Regions from separate parts of the Nonomuraea muscovyensis genome, predicted to be linked through region 4. Evidence: riboswitches for the same ligand, from Rfam matches in the RefSeq annotation. Region 4 holds a riboswitch; each other region holds the start of a gene.

Region 1 (5,338 bases), 1.7 Mb from region 4:
ACACAAAACAGAGGCCGGCCAGCCGCCGACCTCTGTTCGCGCACCCGGGAGGGCTTACTTGACCTTCACCACCACCGTCCTGCCGACCTTGTCGGCGAACGTCTGCTGAAGCGGCTTGTCCCACAGCTGTGAGGCGCCGTTGACAGCCACGACCGCCCAGCCGAGCAGCGTCGCGAGGAACGTGATGGGGAAGCCGGTCAGGAGATAACCGCCCCAGGTCACGGCGGCCCGCTTGAGCGCCACGTCGGTGGCCAGACCATCGGGCGGCAGGGGCCCGCCGACCGGGACGATCTTGATGCCCATGACCATCTTGCCGACGGTCTGCCCCTTGGCCTTCGTCAGGAAGAACTCGTAGGCGATGTACAGCGCCGTGAGCACCAGCGCCAGCAGGAACGAGACCACGATGCCGCTGAGGCCGGGCGTGGGCCCGCTGTCCCAGCTGTAGCCGGCGAGCAGCAGCGTCGTGAAGATGATCGTCATCACGACGGTCACCACGCCGAAGATGACGCCGTCGATGACGCGCGCCACCAGCCGCTGCCACCACTCGGCCAGCGGGGCGGGAGCGCCGGGAGGCTGCACGCCCACCGGGCCGTAGCCGGGTTGCCCGTACTGGCCGGGCTGGCCGTAGCCGGGCTGCGGCTGCTGGCCGTAACCCGGCTGACCGTACTGCTGCCCGGAGGGGTCCTGCTGCCCGTAACCGGGCTGCGGCTGCTGACCGTAGCCCGGTTGGGCGTACCCCGGCTGACCGTACTGCTGGCCGGACGGCGGCTGCTGCCCGTAGGCGTACTGCTGGCCGGAGGGGTCCTGCGGGCCGTAGCCCGGCTGTGACTGCCCCTGCTGCCCGTAACCGGGCTGCGGCTGCTGGCCGTAACCCGGCTGGCCCTGCTGGCCGTAGTCGGGCTGCGAGGCCGGCTGCTGGCCGTACTGCGGCTGCTGGCCGTAACCCGGCTGCCCGTACTGCTGCCCCGAGGGGTCCTGCTGGCCGTAACCCGGCTGCCCGTACTGCTGCCCGGAGGGGTCCTGCTGGCCGTAACCCGGCTGCGACTGCCCCTGCTGCCCGTAACCGGGCTGCGGCTGCTGGCCGTAACCGGGCTGGCCCTGCTGGCCGTAGCCGGGCTGGCCCTGCCCGTAGTCGGGCTGCTGGCCGTACTGCGGCTGCTGACCGTAACCGGGCTGACCGTGGCCCGGCTGGCCGTACTGCTGGCCGGAGGGGTCCGGCTGGCCGTAGCCCGGCTGCCCGTACGGGGGCTGCGCGGGCTGGCCGTAGCCGGGCTGGCCGCCGTACTGGGGCTGGCCCTGGCCGTAGCCGGGCTGGGACTGCGCCTGCTGCCCGTAGCCGGGCTGGGCGTAGTCGTCGGCCCGGTAGCCCACGATCGTCGCGTCGGGGTCGGGCTCGCCGTGGGGGCGGTTGGGGTTGTGCTGTCCGTAGGGAGGAGATCCGGGAGCGTGCTCGCCGGAATCGTCCTGCGGATACGGCGGCTGTCCGGTGCTCACCGTGTCACCTCGCTTCGCGTGCGCGTGTGGCACGTGTCAGGACACATGCCTGTGCTGCCCAACGTATCGACATAGGTATCAACAATCACCTTTCCTGTGCGTCAAGGCCTGCGTCACCCGATGTCAGATGGAGCAGCATGCGGGTGTTGCCCAGGGTGTTCGGCTTGACGTGTTCGAGATCGAGGAACTCGGCCACACCCTCGTCGTACGAGGCCAGCAGTTCGGCGTAGACCTCAGGTGAGACGGGGGTGCCTTGAATGGGACGGAACCCGTGCCTGGCGAAGAAGTCGACCTCGAAAGTCAGGCAGAAAACCCGCCTGAGCCCCAGATCCCTCGCCGTGCGGATCAACGCGGAGACGATCCGGTGACCGATCCCCAGGCCCCGGGACGCGGGGTCCACGGCGACCGTGCGGATCTCCGCCAGATCCTCCCAGAGAACGTGCAGCGCGCCACACCCGACGACCTCGCCGCCCCGCTCGGCCACCCAGAACTCCTGGATGTCCTCGTACAGCGTGACGGTGGCCTTCTCCAGGAGGCGTGGACCCGCACCGGCGTAGGTGTCGACCAGGCGCCTGATCGTCCTGACATCGGACGTGCGGGCACGCCGCACCACGACTTCGGTGTCAGGGACTGTCACTTCGGCGACCTGCTCCATGGGTTACCAGCGTACAGATCCCATTACGGCTCATCCCAAAATCCCGCCCTGTCGACTCCATCCGGCATATCGCTCCGGACTACACAAGACGGGCCACCGGCGGCCCAAGCAACGGCAAACAGGGCGTAAAGTCGCCCTGGACGAGAGGACAGGACACCACCTTGTGACTCTTCGGTGGCTGAACCTCTACAGAGTTGGCAGTTCTGGTTGAGCACCAACCCAAGGTGCACTAGTGTCCAGCGACGATGTCACCCGCGCGTCCCGCGCGGAGACGCGCCCAATCCCCGCGCGGGGAACCGGGGACCCGCCGGTGGCGAGCTCGCCAGAGCGCCATCACTGGGGTGAGTCCGAGCTCCGGCTCGGTAGGGCTGCTCCGGCCCGAACCCGTCAGCTAACCCGGTAGGCGTCGATGAGAGGAGCCGATTGGTGAAGCGTACGCGCGGTCGCGAGAGGACCTCAGTGGGCACACCCGCCCGCCCTCCGCAACAGACCGGCCCGCGCCGTCTCGCCCTCCTCGGCACCGCCCTCGTCGCCGCCACAGCCCTCGTCACCGGTCTCGCCGCCGCCCCGGCCGCCGCCGACCCCAAGCCGTCCCTCGACTCGCTGGCCAAGCAGGTCGAGCAGATGCATCTGGACATCGAGAAGCTGGCCGAGCAGTTCAACGCCCAGCGGGAGAAGCTCAAGTCCGCCAAGAAGACGGCCGAGGCCGCCAAGAAGACCCTGGACGCCAGCGAGGCCGATCTGGCCGCCAAGCGCGCCAAGGCCGCCCAGGTGGTCGAGAGCCAGTACATGGGCGGCACCCTCGGGCGGTCCCTGCCCTTCCTCCGCTCCGGCGACCCCGAGCAGTTCCTCGACAGCGCCGCCACCACGTACGCGCTGGCGCAGCAGCAGGGAGAGCAGCTCAAGCAGGTCCTCGACGCCATGGAGTCGGCCAGGCGGGCCAGGGACGAGGCCAAGACCCGCATGGAGGAGGTCACCGAGCTCGTCTCCGACCTCGGTGCCAAGCGCGACAAGATCGTGAAGATGGTCGCCAAGGTCGAAAGCAACCTCTACCGGCGCGCGGTCGGCGAGGCCGGCCGGCCGGGCACCCGGGCCACGCGGGTCAACCTGCCCGTCGTGGGCTCGGGCAAGGCCGCCGAGGCCGCCCGGTGGGCGCTCACGCAGCAGCTCAAGCCGTACGTGTGGGGCGCCGAGGGGCCCGGCTCCTACGACTGCTCGGGGCTGGTCATGGCGGCCTACCAGCGGGTCGGCATCTCGCTGCCGCACTACACCGGCAGCCAGTGGACCGCGGGGCGGCACATCTCCAAGGAGGAGCTGCGCGCGGGCGACCTGGTGTTCTTCTACAACGACCTGCACCACGTCGGCATCTACCTCGGCGGCGGCCTGATGGTCCACGCGCCGCGCACGGGCGACGTCGTGCGCGTCGCCTCGATCGCCCGCCGTCCCTTCGCAGGGGCCGTCCGCGTCGCCGACTGAGGCGCCGCCCGGTGGGGCGGGACACCGGAGTGTCCCGCCACCCGCGCTCAGTGCGTCGGCTTGACCAGCGGGAAGAGGATGGTCTCGCGGATGTTCTTGCCCGTGAAGGCCATGATCATCCGGTCGATGCCGGCGCCCATGCCGCCCGTCGGGGGCATGGCGTATTCGAGGGCCTGCAGGAAGTCCTCGTCGAGCTGCATGGCCTCGGCGTCGCCGCCGGCGGCCAGCAGCGACTGCTCGACCAGGCGGCGGCGCTGCTCGATCGGGTCGTTGAGCTCGGAGTAGGCGGTGCCCAGCTCGGTGCCGAACCCGATCAGGTCCCACTTCTCGGTGAGCAGCGGGTCGTGGCGGTGGGTGCGGGCGAGCGGCGAGGTCTCCAGCGGGTAGTCCATCACGAACGTGGGCTGGACGAGCGTGTGCTCGACGAGCTCCTCGAACAGCTCCTGGACGACCTTGCCCTGGCCCCACTTCGGGTCCCAGTGGACGTCGTGCTTGTCGGCCAGCGCGCGCACCCGCTCCAGCGCGGTGGCGGTGGTGATCTCCTCGCCGACCGCGTCGGAGACCAGGGTGTAGAGGGGCACCCGCGGCCACCGCTCCAGGCCGAGGTCCACCTCGGTGTCGCCGTGCCTGACCACGGTGGTGCCGAGCGCCGCGACGACGGCCTTCTGGTACATCCGCTGGGTCAGGTCGGCCATGTCGTGGTAGTCGAGGTAGGTGCCGTAGGCCTCGATCATGGTGAACTCGGGGTTGTGCGTGGAGTCGGCGCCCTCGTTGCGGAAGTTGCGGTTGATCTCGAAGACCTTCTCGATGCCGCCGACGACCAGCCTCTTGAGGTAGAGCTCGATCGCGATGCGAAGGTAGAGCTCCATGTCGTAGGCGTTGATGTGGGTCCTGAACGGCCGGGCCGAAGCGCCGCCGTGGATCGGCTGCAGCATCGGCGTCTCGACCTCGAGGTAGCCCTCCTCGTGCCAGAAGTCGCGCACGGCGCGCACGGTGGCGCTGCGTAGCCGGGCCATCTGCCGGGCCTCGTCGTTGACGATGAGGTCGACGTAGCGCTGGCGGACCCGGGCCTCGGGGTCGGTGAGGCCGATGTGCTTCTCCGGCAGGGGGCGCAGGCACTTGGCGGTGATCTCCCAGCGGTCGGCCAGGATCGACAGCTCCCCGCGGCGGGAGGTGATCACCTCGCCCGTCACGCCCACGTGGTCACCGAGGTCGACGTCGCGCTTCCAGGCGGCCAGCGACTCCTCGCCCACCTTGTCGAGGGAGATCATCACCTGTAGGTCGGCGCTGCCGTCGCGCAACGTGGCGAAGCAGAGCTTGCCGCCCACCCGGTTGAGCATCACGCGGCCCGTGACCGCGACCGTTTCGCCGGTGGCGGTGTCGGGCTCCAGGCCCTGGTGACGCTCCCGGACCTCGGCGTTGGTCGCGGTGCGCGGGAAATTGACCGGGTAAGGATCGACGCCGTCGCTGCGAAGGCGGTCGAGCTTCTCCCTCCGGATTCGCATCTGCTCGGGAAGTTCGTCGCTCACACCATCAAAGCGTAGGGGATATGGCGAACTGCAAGGGCTCGTCGGCCCCTCGCAGGGGCGCTGAAGGGGCGCTGAAGGGGCACTGCAAGGCCTCTCGCCTACTCATGACTCAGGGACTCCTGGGGGGGACCGGCAGGGCGCCGGCCCGGGTGAGAGTCCGAGGAGAGATCATGATGAAGAGGAT
Region 2 (5,338 bases), on a different contig from region 4:
GGTCGCCCCGCCGGCCCGGGTGGAGTCGATGAACACCTTGCCCTCGCGGTCCTCCCGGATGAACGCCGTGGTCGCCAGGGCCGGGTCCAGCCGTTCGGCGCGGGCCGCCAGGGCGCGGGTGGCGGCGGCCAGGTCGTCCATGGCCACCCCCTCCGCCATGGGCACGAACACGTGCACGCCCTTGGCGCCGCTGGTCTTCACCGCGCCGGCCAGCCCGGCGTCGTCCAGCGCCTGGCGCACCAGCAGCGCCGCCCGTACGGCCAGGCCGAACGCCCCGTCGCCCGGCGGGTCGAGGTCGAGCACCAGGTGGGTGGCCCGGTCGCCCAGCACCAGCGCCGGGTGGAACTCGACGGCCCGCTGGTTGGCGAACCACAGCAGGGTGCGCCGGTCGTCGCACAACGCGTACGACACCTGCCGCTGCGACGCCTCCGCCCAGACGGACACCCTCCGGATCCACTGCGGCGCGTACGTGGGCAGGTTCTTCTGCATGAAGGGCGCCTGCCCCGGCCGTACGCGGATCACCGACAGGGCCCGGCCGCGCAGGACCGGCAGGATACGGTCGCGGACGGTGTCGAGGTAGTCGACCAGGTCCCGCTTGGTCGCCTCGGCCCCGTCGAACAGCGGCCCGTCGAGGTTGGTCAGCCTGACCCCGTCACGCGTCTCATCTGCGCTCACCTGCCCCACCATGCCCGCCGGACGCCTGGTCAGACAACAGGACGGCGCCGAAGAGTTGGATGTCGCGCCCTGCTCCAGCCCTGTGCACCAGGAGAGGCCAGCTCATACCGGTGGAGCGCGGAGGGGGCATGTCCCCACGATCGCCGTGGGCCGCCCGGTCGGCGGTGGGCCTGGTTTGGCGAGGTCCCACGGCGGTACGTCGTGGGGAAGGGGGGAACCATGAGGAAGATCATCACTGTCGGGCTCGGGACCCTGTCCGCCCTCTTCACGCTCACCCTGTTCGCCGGCTCCGCCCAGGCGGGCGGCTCCCAGGGCGAGGTGAGCGAACGGCAGTACCGGATCTTGCTGGCCCAGTGCCGCCACGCGGACGCCCCGGCCGTGCGGACCAGGTGCCGCGCCTCGGTCCGGGCCTCCTACCGCGTCGGCCGGGCCGACCCCACGCTGGACTGCCGCACCTACTCCGGCGTGACCGTGTGCGGCGTGCTGCCCCTCAGCGAGGCCGAACGCGCCTGCATCGACGACTCGGTCGCCGGGGGCCTGTCCTACCGCCGCGCCGAGGTGGAGTGCTACGTCCTCTGACGGGCCGCGGGGGGCGGCTACGTCCGCGCCGTGCAGGTGAGGCGGGGCTCGGGCTGGTAGACGGTGTGGAAGCGCTGCTTCCTGACGACCTTCCCGCCCTTCTTGAAGATCCGCCACACGTCGATGGCGAAGCCCGGCACGCCCTCCATCGGCAGGCAGTCGGGCCCGGAGTCCTTCATCTTGCGGAAGTCCTTGACGTTGTAGCGGCCCGAGCTCTCCGACTCGATGTCCCACCGCTTGGTGCTCCAGAACTGCACGGTGATCGACGTGTTGGTGTACGACGTCTTGATCAGCACCCCGTACGGCGAGTCGTTGCGCCAGCGGAAGTCCGGCTGCGGGAAGGAGACCGTCGACTCGCGGCCCGCTGGATAGCGGGAGATGTAGAACTGGTGCGGCGTGTGCTGCACGTCCTGGAACCCGCCGAAGAACACCGCGTTGAACATCGTGGTCGCGAACTGTGACACGCCGCCGCCGACGTCGTTGACGAACCGGCCGTTCATGATCATCGGTGCTTCGACGAAGCCGCGCGCCCGGTCACGCCTGCCCACCAGGCCGTTCAGCGAGAACGTCTGGCCCGGCAGGACCAGGTGACCGTCGACGATCTCGGCGATCCGGTGGATGTTCGTCACCCGCGGCGCGCAGCACGGGTGTTGGGTGGTGTAGGAGCCGACCTTCTCCTTCACGCCGAGCCGCCTGGCCTTGGCGGTGGTCAGGTCGGGCTGGGCCTCGACGATCGGGACCCGCACCGCGCGCTCGCCGCCGGTGAGGGCGGCGGCGACGGCCTTGGCCAGCCCGTCGGGGTCGATGTCACGGCCGGCGCGGTGCGGCACGACCCTCGGCCGGCCCCCGGCGATCCGGAAGGCCGCGTTCCTGGGGCGCCGGTCCTCCTCGACGAGCGTGTCACGCAGGCCGTCCACCAGCTCGGCGGCGTCGAACGAGGGCCGCATGTCGCCGCGCCCGTCGGGGACGAACCGCAGGTGGGCGGCGAGCTGGGCGGGCGACAGGGTCGCCCGCCTGTCCCCGGCCGACAGCGTCAGCGGCGCGGCCACCGCGGTGCGCGCGGTGGAGCCGGCGATCTCCTTCACCTTCGCGGCCGGCACCGACGGGGGCGTCGTGCGGACCGGCAGCGTGACCTCGTCGCGCCGGGCGAGGAACGCCTCGCGGATCGCCCGCGCGGCCTCCTTCCGGTCGAGGGCGCGACCGGCCTTGGGCAGCGTCACCTTTGGCTCCAGGCCGCGGTAGGCGATGGCGCCCTCCTGCGGCTTCCGGTCGACCCGCTTGGCGAGGGCGGCGATCCGCTCGCCCAGCAGCTCGTCGTCCACCTCGACGACGGGTGGGACGGTGCGGGTGCCGAAGAGCGAGCGCGCGATGCCGGCCGGAGTGGTGTGGCCGTCCATGGCGCGGGCCACCGTGGTGCCCGCGTCGAGCGTCACGCCGAGGTCCTTGGGCTTCATGGTGACGGTGCGGCCGGCGACCTCGACCTTCAGCGGGCCCGGCCGGCCGAACTCCTCCTCCAGCCTGGCCCGCGCGGCCTCGGGGGAGAGGCCGCCGATGTCGACGCCGCCCGCGTCGGTGCTGGGCGGCACCTCTCCGGCCAGGGCCAGCGTGGGCATGCCGTACGCCAGCAGGAGCAGGGCGAGGACGGCGGCGATCGACGCGGCGACGCGGCCTCGGGTGGTGCTGAGGATGCGCTTCATCGTGGGGGCGACCTCGCTCGGGGAGTCGGACGTCCGGCCAGTGTGCCACGGCGCCGATCAGGTCCCGGGCCTCTTTACCGAACGGGGGGACAGCATCTCGAAACCACTTTCGCCAGGGGAGGTAGGTAAAAACTTCAGCGCTAAACCCCAGGTGGAGCGGGGGGTTCACAGGTGCGGACCCGGACTCCGCTTGCACCGCTCTATACGCTTCGCTTACGTTTGAGGACATCGAGGCACACGTCCGGCATGTCAGTACCTCCGCCGCGTGATGCCCTAGCCAAACGCCGAGACCGCGTTCGCGCCGCCTGCATGATCGATGCGCAGGGGACGACGCGGCCGCCGAATCCGCGACAGATCGCGGAACCGGGGACCCAATCTCTCATGGGGTGAATCGGCACGCCCGCCACAGGCGGCGGCGTGCCGTAGGGCACTTCCAGGCCCGAATCCGTCAGCTAACCCGGTAGGCGGCATGGAAGCAAGGAGTAAACCCCAGTATGACCAAGCGTGACCTCTCCCGTGCCATCGTGCCCGCGAACCTCCCGCGGTTCGTCATCGGTCTGACCGTGGCGGCAGGCGCCGCCTTCGGTGCTGTCCCGGCCATGACCATCGCGCAGCCGGCCCAGGCGCAGGTAGGCATGCCGGCGGACACCGCCCCGCAGGCGCAGGAGCAGCCCCGGGCCGCCGCCGCGGCCTACCAGAAGCCGCTGAGCGCCGACGCCCTGCTGAGGGTGGCGGAGTCGCAGGTGGGCGTCAAGGAGAACGCCGCCGGCGGCGGCACCCCGTTCCACAGCTGGTACATGTCCTCCCAGCGGGCCGCCGAGACCGTCGCCCGCGACGGCGGCAACGTCCGCGCCTACGCCAACGCGCCGTGGTGCGCGATGTTCGTCTCGTGGGTCGGCGAGAAGGCCGGCGCCCGCCCCTCCGTCGGCTGGGACGCCTACACCGTGACCTACGCCAAGTGGTTCAAGGCCAACAAGCGCTGGGGCACCACGCCGAAGCCGGGCGCCGTCGTCTTCTTCGACTGGGACGGCAGCAGGAACCTGAGCGCGATCGACCACGTCGGCCTGGTCAAGAAGGACAACGGCGACGGGACGATCAGCACCGTCGAGGGCAACACCGGCAACGGCAAGGTCGAGCGCCGGGTGCGGCCCGTCTCGCAGGTGGCCGGCTATGGCTACCCGGTCCTGCAGGGCTGATCCCCCTCCCGGCCTCCCCCGGGCCGCAGGCGGGTTGACATCTCCCTTGGATAGCTCCACTATCTAGGTTATCTAGATAGTGGAGCTATCCGTTTTGGAGTCGTCATGCAGGTTCCCCTCGTCCTCCTGGCCGCCCTGCTCGTGTTCCGCGGCCTGGGGGCGCTCGGCGTCAGCCGGTTCGCCTCGTGGTCCGTCAGCGCCGCCCACGCGCTGGCCGTCATGCTCCTCATGACCGCCTCGGCGCACTTCGTCCCCGAGAGCGTCACGGTCATGCCCAACCACGCCGACCTCGTCCGGATGGTGCCGCCGTTCGTGCCGTTCCCCGCCGCCATGGTGTACCTGACCGGCGTGCTGGAAGTGCTCGGCGCGGCGGGCCTGGTCATGGCGGGCACCCGCCGGCTCGCCGGCCTCGGCCTGGCCGTGATGTTCGTGCTGCTGCTGCCCGCCAACGTCCACGCGGCCCTGGCGGGCACGCCGTTCAACGGCGGCGAGGCCACCCCGCTGTGGCTGCGCGTCCCCGAGCAGGTCCTCTACATCGCCGTCGCCCTCTGGAGCGCCACCCGCGGCGCCCGGCCCGCCCGCGACGAGGCCGGCACGCGGTCCGCGGGGGAGACGCTCAGCCGACGATGACCCGCTCCTCGGGAAGCTGGTAGCGGCGCGTCCGGTCCTTCAGCGCCAGCGCGGTCCCCAGCGTCAGCGGTCCCGTCCTGCCGATGAACATGAGCACCACGAGCAGCACGTGACCGACCGGTCCGACGCTGGCGGTGATGCCGGTGGACAGCCCCACGGTGCCGAACGCCGAGACCACCTCGAACAGAACCTGGTCCAGCCCGTGCGGCGTGAGCACCAACAGCAGGTAGGTGGCGACCGCCACCAGGGCCACGCTCAGCAGCGCGATGGAGATGGCCTGGCGCTGCGCGGCCTGGGGCAGGCGGCGGTGGCCGATGTTCACATCCGACTCGCCGCGCATCTCCGCCCAGATGACGAACGCCAGCAGCCCGAACGTGGTGACCTTGATGCCGCCGGCGGTGCCCGCGCTGCCGCCGCCGACGAACATCAGCAGGTCGGTCACCAGCCAGCTCGACGGGTACATGTCGGCGATGTTCAGGCTGTTGAAACCGCCCGAGCGCGGCATGACGGCGGTGAAGAACGCCGCCAGCACCTTGCCCGAGTCGTCGAGCGCCCCCAGCG
Region 3 (5,338 bases), on a different contig from region 4:
ACGCCCGGGGCGACCTCGCGCATGCGCCCGTCCAGGGCGGCCCAGGCGGCCCTGCCCTTCTCGTGCAGCTCGGGCGCGCCGTAGCCGAGCAGCTCGCGTTCGCGCAGCAGCGTGGAGTAGAGGCCCTCCCCCATCCGCCAGGTGCCGCCGCACCGGAAGCCCTCCAGGAACGCGACCAGCTCGTCGAAGGCGCGGCCGGCGGGCTCGGCGGCCTCGGCCAGTTTGGCCCGCAGGCCCTCGTCGCGCACCATCGACGGCACGGTCACGGTGAGGAACTGCCGCCCGGTGCGGGCCTGCCCGAGCCCGCGCTCGACGAGCAGCGGCGCGGCGAGGTCGGGGTCGAGGTTGGCCCGGCAGGCGGCCAGCACCCCGGGCACCTCGGCCAGCCGGGAGATCGCGGCGGTCACGAGCTCCGGTTCGGGCTTGAGCCGCTGCTGGAACGGCGTGAACATGGCGGCGAAGATCGGGGAGAGGTAGGCGGCCGGGTCGCGGCGCCACTCGGGCCAGGACGCGAGCGCCAGCCAGCCCCGCAGCTGCGCCAGCACGAGGTCCCTGTCGATCGCGTCGTCCGGCGTGGGGGTCTCCAGCCGGGAGAGCCGATCGAGCCAGCGCTCCTGCTCACCGACCTTGGCGGTGAAGGCGGTGGCGGAGAAGTCGCCGAGCGTGTGGTCGTAGCCGTCGGCTCCGAGCAGGCTGGCGGTGACGGGATGTCCGGAAAAGTACCACGTGAGAAACTCGTCCACCGGCGCACCCTATCCTGAGGGCATGCCCCTCCAGATCACCGGCGCGCTCGGCGACCCCGACCTCCTCAGCCTGCCCTGGGACGTCCCGCTCGCCGACTGGCCCCAGCACCACCTGGTCGATCTCCCCCGCGGCATCTCCCGGCACGTGGTGCGCTTCGCCCGGCTGTCCGGCAAGGTGTACGCGATCAAGGAGATCAGCGAGCGGTACGCCAAGCGCGAGTACCAGCTCCTGTGGGACCTGGCCCGGCTGGACGCCCCGGCCGTGGAGCCCGTCGCCTACGTCACCGGCCGCGACGACGGGCTCGACGCGGCGCTGATCACCCGGCACCTGCAGTTCTCGCTGCCCTACCGGGCCGTCATGTCGGGCACGCTGCGTCCCGACACACTGACCCGCCTGCTGGACGCTCTGGCCGTGCTGCTCGTCCGGCTGCACCTGAACGGCTTCTACTGGGGTGACTGCTCGCTGTCCAACACGCTGTTCCGCAGGGACGCCGGGGCGTTCGCCGCGTACCTGGTGGACGCGGAGACCGGCGAGATGCACCCCATGATCAGCGAGGGGCAGCGGCTGGGCGACATCGACAACGCCCACACCAACATCTTCGGCGAGATGCTCGACCTGGAGGCCGGCGGGCTGCTGCACCCCTCGGTCGACCCGATGGAGACCGCCGAGGACATCGTCAGCCGCTACCACCGGCTTTGGGCCGAGATCACCCAGGACGAGATCATCGAGGAGGTCGACTGGCACCGGGTGGAGCAGCGGATCAGGCGGCTCAACCTGCTGGGCTTCGACGTGGCCGAGATGATGGTGCGGCGCAAGGTCGGCACCGGACGGCTCATCGTCCGGCCCAAGGTGGTCGACGCCGGGCACCACCAGCGGCGGCTGCTCCGCCTGACCGGGCTGGACGTGGAGGAGAACCAGGCGCGGCGGCTGCTCAACGACCTCGACGGGTTCCGGGTGGCCAAGGGGCTGCGGCACGAGGACGAGGCGATCGTGGCGCACCGGTGGCTGGCCGAGGTGTTCCAGCCGACGGTCGCGGCCCTGCCCGCCGAGCTGCGGGGCAAGCTGGAGCCCGCCCAGCTCTTCCACGAGGTGCTGGACCACCGGTGGTACCTGTCGGAGGCGGCGGGCGCCGACGTGGGGCTGCCGGCGGCCGTGAAGTCGTACATCGAGAACGTCCTGGTGTACAAGCCCGACGAGAAGGCGGTGCTCCCCGACGAGCCGGGCTGACCGGCCCGCCGCGGCTCGGGAGGAGTCGGATCAGCGACGGACCAGCTTGCGGATGCGGTCGCGGCCCACGACGGCGCCGCCGCCGATCACGACCAGGGCCGCGGCCACGACCGCGCCGACCGTGCCGCCGCCGGTGCTCTCGGCCACCGGCTGGGCGGCCGCGGAGGTGGTGACGTGCGCGGCGGGGGCGACCTGGAGGGTCCTGCCGGCGGAGCCGGACTCGGCGGGAGCGGCCGCGGCCTTCTTCTCGCCGGCGTTGGCGGCGCTCGCCGCGACGTCCTGGGTGGCGGGCGCCGGCGCGGGCGCGGGAGCGGGCGCCTTCTTCTTGGCCAGGACCTGCGGCGGCTTGGCCGGGTTGTCGTCCACCCGGGCGTAGGCGCGGGTCGAGAACGGCACCGGGTGGTTCATCTTGCCCGGGCCCTTGCCCCACTTGGTGATGACGTACTCGATCTTGATGTGGCCCTGGCCGCCGTTGCCGTTGACCTGCAGCGTGTTGGTGTTGAAGGTGCCGCCGGTCAGCTCGGCGAACGTCTTGCCGTCGAGGTCGAGCATGATGCCGCGGTTGGAGGGCTCGCCGGGGCCGCGGTCACCGACGAAGAAGGGCATCTTCTTGCCCTTGTAGACGACGTAGCCCTCGGTCAGCAGCGGCCAGCTGGGGCTGGCGGCCATCCCCTTCTGCATGGGCTTGCCGCTGGCCGGCAGGCCGGTGTCTCCGGCGCGGCCGGAGGCGTCGTCCCAGAAGTAGGAGGCGGTGGTGGCGCCCTTGAGGAGGACCTGCTGGTCCTCGGGCACGTCGGCGTGGGCGGCGGTGCCGCCGAGCGTCAGCGCACCGGCTACGGAGGCGGTGAGCAGGAGGGAACGCATGCCGGATCGGGGAGACATGGAGTGGTGAAGTCCTTTGTGCTGGGCAACAGGGAAACCGCGCTCGCGGGGCAGGGCGTAGCCGGGCAGAGGCCGAACGGTCGCTACGCGCGGGAGCGCGGAAAAGGTCTGGTGCGGGGGCCGCTCAGGAGGCGGCGGATGACGCTACGCAGTGGGGGGATACGCGGTAGTGCATCAGGGAAGGTGTCCTCTCCATCTCGCCTACCGGGTTAGCTGACGGGTTCGGGCGTGGAGATGCCCTACCGACACGCGATGGTCGGATTCACCCCAGGAGATGGGTCCCCGGTTCCCGCTGGCGCGGGATTCGGCGCCGGTCAGCCGCCTCTTCCTGGTGAAGGGCTAGGTCACTGGCCGGTAACGCGATTGACTCTAGCGCGCAAAACGGACATAGGCAAAGGTAAGGCCATGAATCGGGCGAAGATCTACCTGTGACGGCAAAGAAAAAAGGGGGCACGGCATGCCGTGCCCCCTGGTGTAGTACTGCCTCAGCCACCGCTCTTGCGCCGGAAGGAGCGCTTGTTCGCGGCCGGGCCGTGCGCCCCGTGGATCTTCGACGCGTCGGAGCCCCTGCCACCCGCGCCCGCGCCGGCCTGCTGGCCGCGCTTGCGCTCCAGCGCCTCGCGGAACTTGCGCTTCATCTCGTCCTCGGGAGTTTCGCTGACTTCCGGCTCCGGTGTTTCGGCCATGAGGACCTCCTGGTGTTGGGGACATCAACAAGCTTCGCATGGTCCCGCTCGTCACGCGAAACCGGCCTTCCCGGCGATTTCGCGGGGTCAGTGGCCGTCCGGCCCGGCGAGGAGCCGCTGGGTGACGGCGAAGGTCTGGCCCGTGACGTCCTCCTCGGCCCGTCTGGCCGCCTCCATGATCGCCTCAGCCAGCTCCTCGGACCCGAGCCGCATCGCGCGGGGCGCGATGCGCAGGGCGGCGAGCCCGCCGCTGGGCAGCACCTCCACCTGGACCTGCCCGTCCGCCGCCACGCCGCGCCCGCGCGCCTCCTCCAGGCTGCGGCCGACCTCCTCCAGCAACTCCGTCTGCTGGGCGAGCTGGGCGAGCATGCGGTCGATCTCCGGGTCCCCGCTGCGCTGTGTGGTCATGACTGCTCCTGTCCGTGTGTCTCACGCCCTGCCCGATCACGGGCTCGGCGCGTTCCCGCCGTCGTGTGTCCCGCGCGTCGCGCTGTCTGTGTCTCGCGCGGTGCGCTGTCCGTGCGCCTCGCGCGTCGCGTTGTCCGTGTGTCCCGCGCGTCGCGCTGTCCGTGTGCTCGCCGTGTCGCGGCCGTCACGCACCCGGCGTTCCCGCCTAACGGCGCAGCAGGAACGCGCGGGGCGCATGGGCGAGGGCGGAGCGCAGGGTGCCCTCGTCGCTCATCCCCCCGCTCGCGACCAGGGCGTACAGGGTCGCGGCGGACGTGGTACGGCGGAAGAAGGTGCCCATGGGGCCGGTGCCGAGCATGGTCTCGGTGAACTTCGTGGCCGGCACGACCTTGCGCACGTCCCGCAGTCCCTTGATGCCGCCGTTGTAGGCCATCTCGGCGAGGAAGTGCTTGCCCGCGTACGTCCAGAGGTTGCCCATGTCCTGGCCCGTGGCGGCCGAGCTGGCGGCGTGCACCGCCGTCTTGCCCACGGCCCACACGACCGAGTCGGCCAGCGCGTCGAGCCCTTCGCGCACCGCGTACGTGCCGACGTTGAACCTGCCGATCCGCTTGGTGAGGATCGCCTGCATCAGCTTCTGGAAGATCGTCCTCTCCAGCCTGGCCCGCGCCACCAGCCACTTGAACACCGCCTGGGCGGCGACCCTGGCCGCCGGATAGAGGTAGCCGAACAGCAGCGTGAACGCCATGGCGGCGAGCTGGGTGCCGATGACCTTCAGCTCTTCGCGGTGCTCGTCGACGACGTCCGCGTACTCCTCGCAGCCGTCGGCCAGTTCGGTCAGCGTCATGCGCATGTTGGCGTAGCGGGGGCCCAGCTCGACCTCCCACAGGCGGGCGAAGCGCTCCACGTTGCGGCTGTCGTTCGCCTTGAGCGCCGTCTCGATCGCCTCCCGCGTGCCGCGGGCGATCGCGTCCACGTCGTCCGCGAGCGCGCGCAGCTCGCGGGCGCGCCCGCGCAGGTTGGACACGTCGGCCTCGGGGACGTGCACGCCCGCGAACCAGGCGAGCGCCTGGAAGGGATCGAGCATCAGGCACCTTCCTGGTGCGGCGGCGGCCCGGGGATCGGCGGCTCGGACAGGTCGGGGATCACCGGCAGGGACGAGATGATCTTCTGTTCGAGGACGTCCCAGAGCACCTCGAAGTCGCGGGCCGTGGCCGCTGCGGTGAAGCTCGCCTCGGCGAGCCGGTTCATGGAGCGGACCAGCCCGTCGTAGCCGTCGACGTACCACCCGGCCCACGCGCGGCCGTCCTCGTCGTCGCCCACGAGGGACGACGTGCCGCCCAGGGGGCCGGCGAGGCGGTGCGCCGCGACGAGGTCGTCGCCCGCCTTGTCGA
Region 4 (5,338 bases):
TCACGGCTCCGGTACGCCGTTCAGCCGCGCCCAGGCGCGGGCCAGGGCGATGCGCTCGGGCGCGGTCGGATGGGATGCATAGAGGACATACTCCACGACATCCGGCGACAGGTCGGACAGGTTGGCGCTGGCCAGGCGGTTCTGCATGGCGACGAACGTCGCCGGGGCCCTGGTGAGGTCGAGCGCGTGCACGTCGGCGCGGGCCTCGACGTGGCGGCTGACGACGTTCTGGGCGGGTCCGGACAGCACGCCGGCCAGGCTGACGAGGCCCAGGAGCACGCCGGCCGCCCTCGGGTCGGCCATGGAGGCGATCCCGGTGCGCCGGCGTACCAGGCCGGACAGAGCGAACAGCAGGACGGCGCCGGTCGCCGCGCCCAGCGCGCCGACGAGCGTGCCGCTGAGCACGTCGTCGTGGGCGGCGTGGCCGAGCTCGTGGGCCACGACCAGCTCGACCTCCGGCCGCGGGGTCGTCAGCAGCGTGTCGTACACGACGATCCGGCGGGTCGCGCCGAAACCGGAGACGTAGGCGTTGAGCGCGGTGGTGCGCCGGGAGGCGTCGGCGACCAGCACGTCGTCGACCGGGACCCCGTCGCGCTCGGCCATCGCCAGCAGAGCGGTCCGCAGCGGGCCGTCGGGCATGGGACGGAAGTCGTTGAACAGCGGCTCGAACACCACCGGGTAGACGAACGACGCCGCCACGGTCAGCGCGAACGCCCCGGCGGCGGCCGGGATCCACCACCGCCTCACCCTGCGGGCCAGCGCCACGACCGCGAGGACCATGATGGAGGTCAGGACGACGCTCACGCCGAGGCCCTTGAGCCGGTCGCCGGTCCACGCCGCCCAGTCCTGCGTGGACAGGCCCCACTCGCGCAGCCGGATCTCGTACCAGACGCCGAGCGGCCACCGCACGGCCTGCAGGATCGCGGTCAGCAGCAGCACGCCCGCCAGGACCCGCAGCCACCACGGGCCGCGCAGCCGGCCGAGCAGCCGGGCGCCGAACGGGGTGAGCACGAGCAGCCCGGCGAACAGCAGGCCGAGACCGTACGACAGGTAGCCGGGCGGGCCGGTCGCGGCGTCGAACGCGGCGGCCCTGGCGAGCTGGAGGGGGGTGAAGTCGCGGGCGGGGTCGGGTGCGGGGACGGTGCCCGGCGGCAGGGCCCGCCAGGGGGTGGTGAACGCCACCACGGCGAGGACCACGACGCCCAGCACGACCAGTGCCACCCCGGCTTCCCGCCGCTCCCGCACCCCCGCCTCCTGGCGACGGTCGTCCATCGTGGGTGCCCCCTACCTCAGCTCGTCGCGCACGTACGTACGCCACAGTGCCGTCAACGTCGCGACCGGGAGCCCCAGCGCCGACAGCGCCCGTTCGGCGCCCACCGCGCGGGCCTCACGGTAGAGACTCACCAGCCTCGCCTCCCCCGACCGCTCGGCGATGAACCGACACGCGAGCCACGCCTCCTGGTAGGCCGCGGCCAGCCGGGCCGCCCCGGGCGCGAACGCGGCGGGGCCGGGCAGCTCTCGGGGCTCCCGGCCGGACCGCACCTCGGCGGCCAGCTCGGCGGCGGCCACCGGGACGGCCAGGCCGGCGTCACGGTAGGCGACGTAGTCGGCGAAGCCCTCGTACAGCCAGACCGGCAGCCCGCCGGTGCCGGCGGCGACGTGGGTGAGCTCGTGGGCGAGCACGACGTCGCGCCCGGTGGGGGTGAGCCGGTCGAACCCTCCGGGGACCACGATCACCCGGCAGCCGTCGGCCACGGCCGCCAGGCCGTCGAGCGGGCCCGTCCCGGCCAGCCGCGCCGACTCGGCCGCGGAGGCGGGCACGAGGACGACGGGACGGACCGTGCGGCGCAGGACCGCGCCGACCCGCCCGGCGGCGAGGTCGGCCCGCCGCGCCAGCTCACGCAGCGCCTCCGGAGACGTGGCGGTGAGCGAGCCCTCCGGCCCGGGCCGCGGGGTGGGACGGCCGCCCGGCGTGCCGGGCCCCGGGGCAGCCTCCGGCGACGAGCCGAGGCGGTCATCGCCCCGGGTGCGGGCGGGCTGATGGTGGGCGGGCGGACGCTGGGCGAGGATCAGGGAACGGGTGCCGCGCACCAGGAGAGTCTCACCGGGCCACGGCTCGGGGGGCCCGGGCGGGGCGTCGGCGGCGGCCAGCGCGAGAGGCAGCAGGCAGGCCAGCGCGGCACGACGGTTCACCTGCACGGACACGCTACCCGATGGTAGTCGTCCCGTCCGGTGTGGCCGCCCGCTTCCAGGATGTGGCGGGGCGAGAAGGGGGCGGGCACACGAAGACCCCGTTCGCGCCTGTGGGTCGAGGGCGCCAACGGGGTCTTCGTGACGGCTCACGCGCCGGGACGTACCGCGCCCACGAACGACGCCTTGCGCCATCCGCTGAGCTTCTCGACCCGCACGGTCTGCCCGGTGCGCGGCGAGTGGATCATCTTGCCCTTGCCGACGTACATGCCGACATGGCCGAGCCCGCGGAAGAACAACAGGTCACCAGGCTTGAGACTGCTGAAGGAGACCTTCTTCCTGATGCCCGCGTACTGGGCGTTCGTCACACGGGGGATGCGCACCCCGGCCTTCTTCCAGGCGTACTGGACGAGGCCGGAGCAGTCGAACGAGCCGGGGCCGGTGCCGCCGAAGCGGTAGGGGTCACCGATCTGGTCCTTGGCCACGTCGACGGCCGTACGCGCCTTCGCCGCCTGGCGGGCGGCCCGGGACTTCTTGACGGCCTTGTTCACCGACGTGGCGGACATGACCGCTGTCGTCGTGGAAGCCGTGACCGTTCCGGTCGCCGTGGTGCTTGTCGTGGTGCTTGTCGTCGCCGCCTGCGCCGCCGGAGCGTGGACGGCCATACCTCCGGCCGTCACGGTCATGGTGAGCGCTGCGCCACCCAGGGCGAGTCGGGACAGACGGGGGTTCTGCGGGGAGGTAGACAGGATTTCTCCTTGACTCTTCCACGAACGCCTACCGGGTTAGCTGACGGGTTCGGGCCTGGAAGTAGCCCTACGGCGCGTGAGGCGCCGATTCACCCCTGATCCCTCGGGGAAGGGATCGCTGGGTCCCCGGCTCCGTGCCTCCTGGCTGCACGGATTCGGCAGGTCACCGCCTGAAAGGGGTCGATCGGGCGGCGGTGACCGCTGGATGTCCATCGCGTCATCGGCTGGCCGATGTCGTTCGCGGCGCCATGGCGTGGCGTCGCGTCGCCAGAAGTTACGCGCCGGGTCACGATCCGGCAAAGGCCCGGTCAAGCTGTAAAGATCGGATAAGGACCTCAGTAAGGTCACGAATCGCAGCTCGACACGATGATCCGTTACGCAAATGTGACAGTACTCACACTTGACGGAACACCGGCCTGTCAGGGCTCAACCGTCACTTCTTCCCAGCCGTCGACCGCGGTCCGTCAGAGACCGCGCACCCGCCGGACGCGCGCCCGCGGAACCCGCTCAGGGGCGGATGGCGCCCACGATGTTGCGGCCGTACGCGGTGAGCTTGACGATCTTGACCACGTCGCCCGTCTGCGGCGCGTGCACGATCTGGCCGTTGCCGGCGTAGATGCTGACGTGCCCCAGGCCCTCGCTGAAGATGAGGTCGCCCGGCTGCAGGCCCTGGGGGAAGTCCACCTTGCGGCTCGCGCCCCAGGCCCACTGCTGCCACGTGGTGCGCGGCAGCGACACCCCGGCCGCCCGCCAGGACGCCTGGGTGAGGCCCGAGCAGTCCCAGCCGCCCGGCCCGGTCCCGCCGAACACGTACGGCTTGCCGACCTGCGCGTAGGCGAACCTGAGCACCGCGGCGGCGTTGCCGGAGGCGGCGCCCGTGTACTTCAGACCCGTGCTGTTGGGATTGCCGGTCTTGTAGGCGCCCAGCCGGTCCAGCAGCTTCTTCTGCTGGGCGATGAGCTTGAGCACCTCGGCGCGTTCCTTCTGGACGGCGTCGCGCTCCTTGTCGGCCGCCGCCAGGGCGTCCTCGGCCTTGTCGCGCTGGCCCTTCAGTCCGCGGTTCTCGCGGTCGAAGGCGGCCAGCTTCGCGGCCCGCTCCTCGGCGAGCTGCCCGGCCAGGGCCACGTTGTTGAGCAGGTTGGCCGGGTCGCCGCCGCTGATCAGCGCGGGCAGGCTGGTGACGTCGGCGCCCGCCTGGTAGGTGTCGACCGCCATGTTCACCAGCTCCTCGCGCAGGCCGGCCACGGTGGCCAGTTTGCGCTTGTAGATGTCGTTGAGCTTGGTGTACGTGGACTGGGCCTTCTTGAGGTTCTCCGTCGCCGTGTTGTACCTGTCGACGACCTTGTCGGCCTTGTCGTTGAGCTTGGCCAGCCTGGCCTTCGCCTGGGGGATGGTGGGTTTCGGCTCGGCGTGGGCCCCGCCTGTCGGGGACAGCAGCAGCCCGATGGTGATTCCCGCGGCCACCGGCACCCGGCCTAACCTCACAGTGTCGCCTCCCAGGATCAGTTCTGGGGCGAATAGTACTGAAGTGACGGGTGAGATCTCACCTAAACGTCAGATTCGTAATCTATGCGCGCCCGAGCCGGCGCAGCAGCAGTCCAGACGGAACGGGTCTGGCTCCCATCCGGCGCACCGACTCGGCCACCTCGCGGTCGGAGGAGACCACCGCGATGGCCCGGCCGGGGGGCTCGGCGCGGACGAGCTGGCGGATCAGGTCGTCGGCGATCTCGCCGGGCGCGCTGAACAGCACCCGCACGCCGCGCGGCGCCACCACCTGGACGGGCGCGATGAGCTCGGCGCCGTCGAAGACGACGGTCACCTCGACGCGGGTCTGCGCGACCAGCCCGCCGAGGCCGGTCATCAGGCGGTTGCGCTGGTCGGCCAGCGTGAGCGTGCCGTAGCCGGACTTGGTGACGTTGTAGCCGTCGATGATGAGGTGCACCTGCGGCAGCGCGAGCAACTGGTCGAGAAGCTGCGGGTCGTCGTCGGCCAGCGCGCGGGCGGGCACGCCGCGCACGCCCGGCCGCTCGCCGGTGACGGCCGCGACGGAGTCGGCCGGCCTGCTGATCATGGTGGGCAGGGCCAGCTCCCTGCGCAGCCCGGCGGAGGCGTCCTGGAGGGCGTCGAGCAGCACCCTGATGCGGGCGTCCTCGATGCTGCGCCCCTCGCGGGCGGCCCGGCGCGAGGCCTCGAGCTGCTTCTCGACGTCGGCCAGGCGCTCGCGCAGGCGGCGCAGCTCGGACTCGCCGGCGCTGCCCGCCGCCGTGGCGGCCGTGCGGGCCTCCTCGGCGACCGTCTCCATCTCCTCGGCCCGCCGCACGGCGGCCTTGGCCCGCTCGCGGGCCTCGTGCAGCCGGCGGCGCAGGTCGGAGTTCTCGGCGCGGGCGGCCTTGAGCTGC

Evidence for each region. Region 4 has a riboswitch for cyclic di-AMP ahead of FHU36_RS03145 (C40 family peptidase). Riboswitches for the same ligand answer to the same signal wherever they lie in the genome.
Region 1: another riboswitch for cyclic di-AMP. It lies ahead of FHU36_RS11070 (C40 family peptidase); the one in region 4 lies ahead of FHU36_RS03145 (C40 family peptidase).
Region 2: another riboswitch for cyclic di-AMP. It lies ahead of FHU36_RS32875 (CHAP domain-containing protein); the one in region 4 lies ahead of FHU36_RS03145 (C40 family peptidase).
Region 3: another riboswitch for cyclic di-AMP. It lies ahead of FHU36_RS45240 (hypothetical protein); the one in region 4 lies ahead of FHU36_RS03145 (C40 family peptidase).

The regions. Positions count from the first base shown of each region.
Region 1 covers NZ_JACHJB010000001.1:2,348,274-2,353,611, forward strand. The annotation lists gene FHU36_RS46295 (RDD family protein) at 55-1,494, opposite strand; gene FHU36_RS11065 (amino-acid N-acetyltransferase) at 1,580-2,149, opposite strand; cyclic di-AMP (ydaO/yuaA leader) riboswitch at 2,414-2,570, shown strand; gene FHU36_RS11070 (C40 family peptidase) at 2,576-3,625, shown strand; gene lysX (bifunctional lysylphosphatidylglycerol synthetase/lysine--tRNA ligase LysX) at 3,673-5,154, opposite strand; gene FHU36_RS11080 (hypothetical protein) at 5,325-5,338, shown strand, end outside.
Region 2 covers NZ_JACHJB010000003.1:274,508-279,845, forward strand. The annotation lists gene FHU36_RS32860 (DNA polymerase domain-containing protein) at 1-675, opposite strand, end outside; gene FHU36_RS32865 (hypothetical protein) at 895-1,254, shown strand; gene FHU36_RS32870 (VanW family protein) at 1,272-2,951, opposite strand; cyclic di-AMP (ydaO/yuaA leader) riboswitch at 3,279-3,433, shown strand; gene FHU36_RS32875 (CHAP domain-containing protein) at 3,446-4,147, shown strand; gene FHU36_RS32880 (DoxX family protein) at 4,253-4,777, shown strand; gene FHU36_RS32885 (TrkH family potassium uptake protein) at 4,764-5,338, opposite strand, start outside.
Region 3 covers NZ_JACHJB010000004.1:195,918-201,255, forward strand. The annotation lists gene FHU36_RS38780 (DUF885 domain-containing protein) at 1-743, opposite strand, end outside; gene FHU36_RS38785 (DUF4032 domain-containing protein) at 766-1,971, shown strand; gene FHU36_RS45240 (hypothetical protein) at 2,002-2,853, opposite strand; cyclic di-AMP (ydaO/yuaA leader) riboswitch at 3,037-3,173, opposite strand; gene FHU36_RS38795 (DUF5302 domain-containing protein) at 3,339-3,539, opposite strand; gene FHU36_RS38800 (YbaB/EbfC family nucleoid-associated protein) at 3,627-3,947, opposite strand; gene FHU36_RS38805 (WXG100-like domain-containing protein) at 4,153-5,031, opposite strand; gene FHU36_RS38810 (hypothetical protein) at 5,031-5,338, opposite strand, start outside.
Region 4 covers NZ_JACHJB010000001.1:654,269-659,606, forward strand. The annotation lists gene FHU36_RS03130 (glycosyltransferase family 4 protein) at 1-4, opposite strand, end outside; gene FHU36_RS03135 (M48 family metallopeptidase) at 1-1,272, opposite strand; gene FHU36_RS03140 (hypothetical protein) at 1,285-2,205, opposite strand; gene FHU36_RS03145 (C40 family peptidase) at 2,340-2,756, opposite strand; cyclic di-AMP (ydaO/yuaA leader) riboswitch at 2,950-3,110, opposite strand; gene FHU36_RS03150 (C40 family peptidase) at 3,447-4,424, opposite strand; gene FHU36_RS03155 (NYN domain-containing protein) at 4,507-5,338, opposite strand, start outside.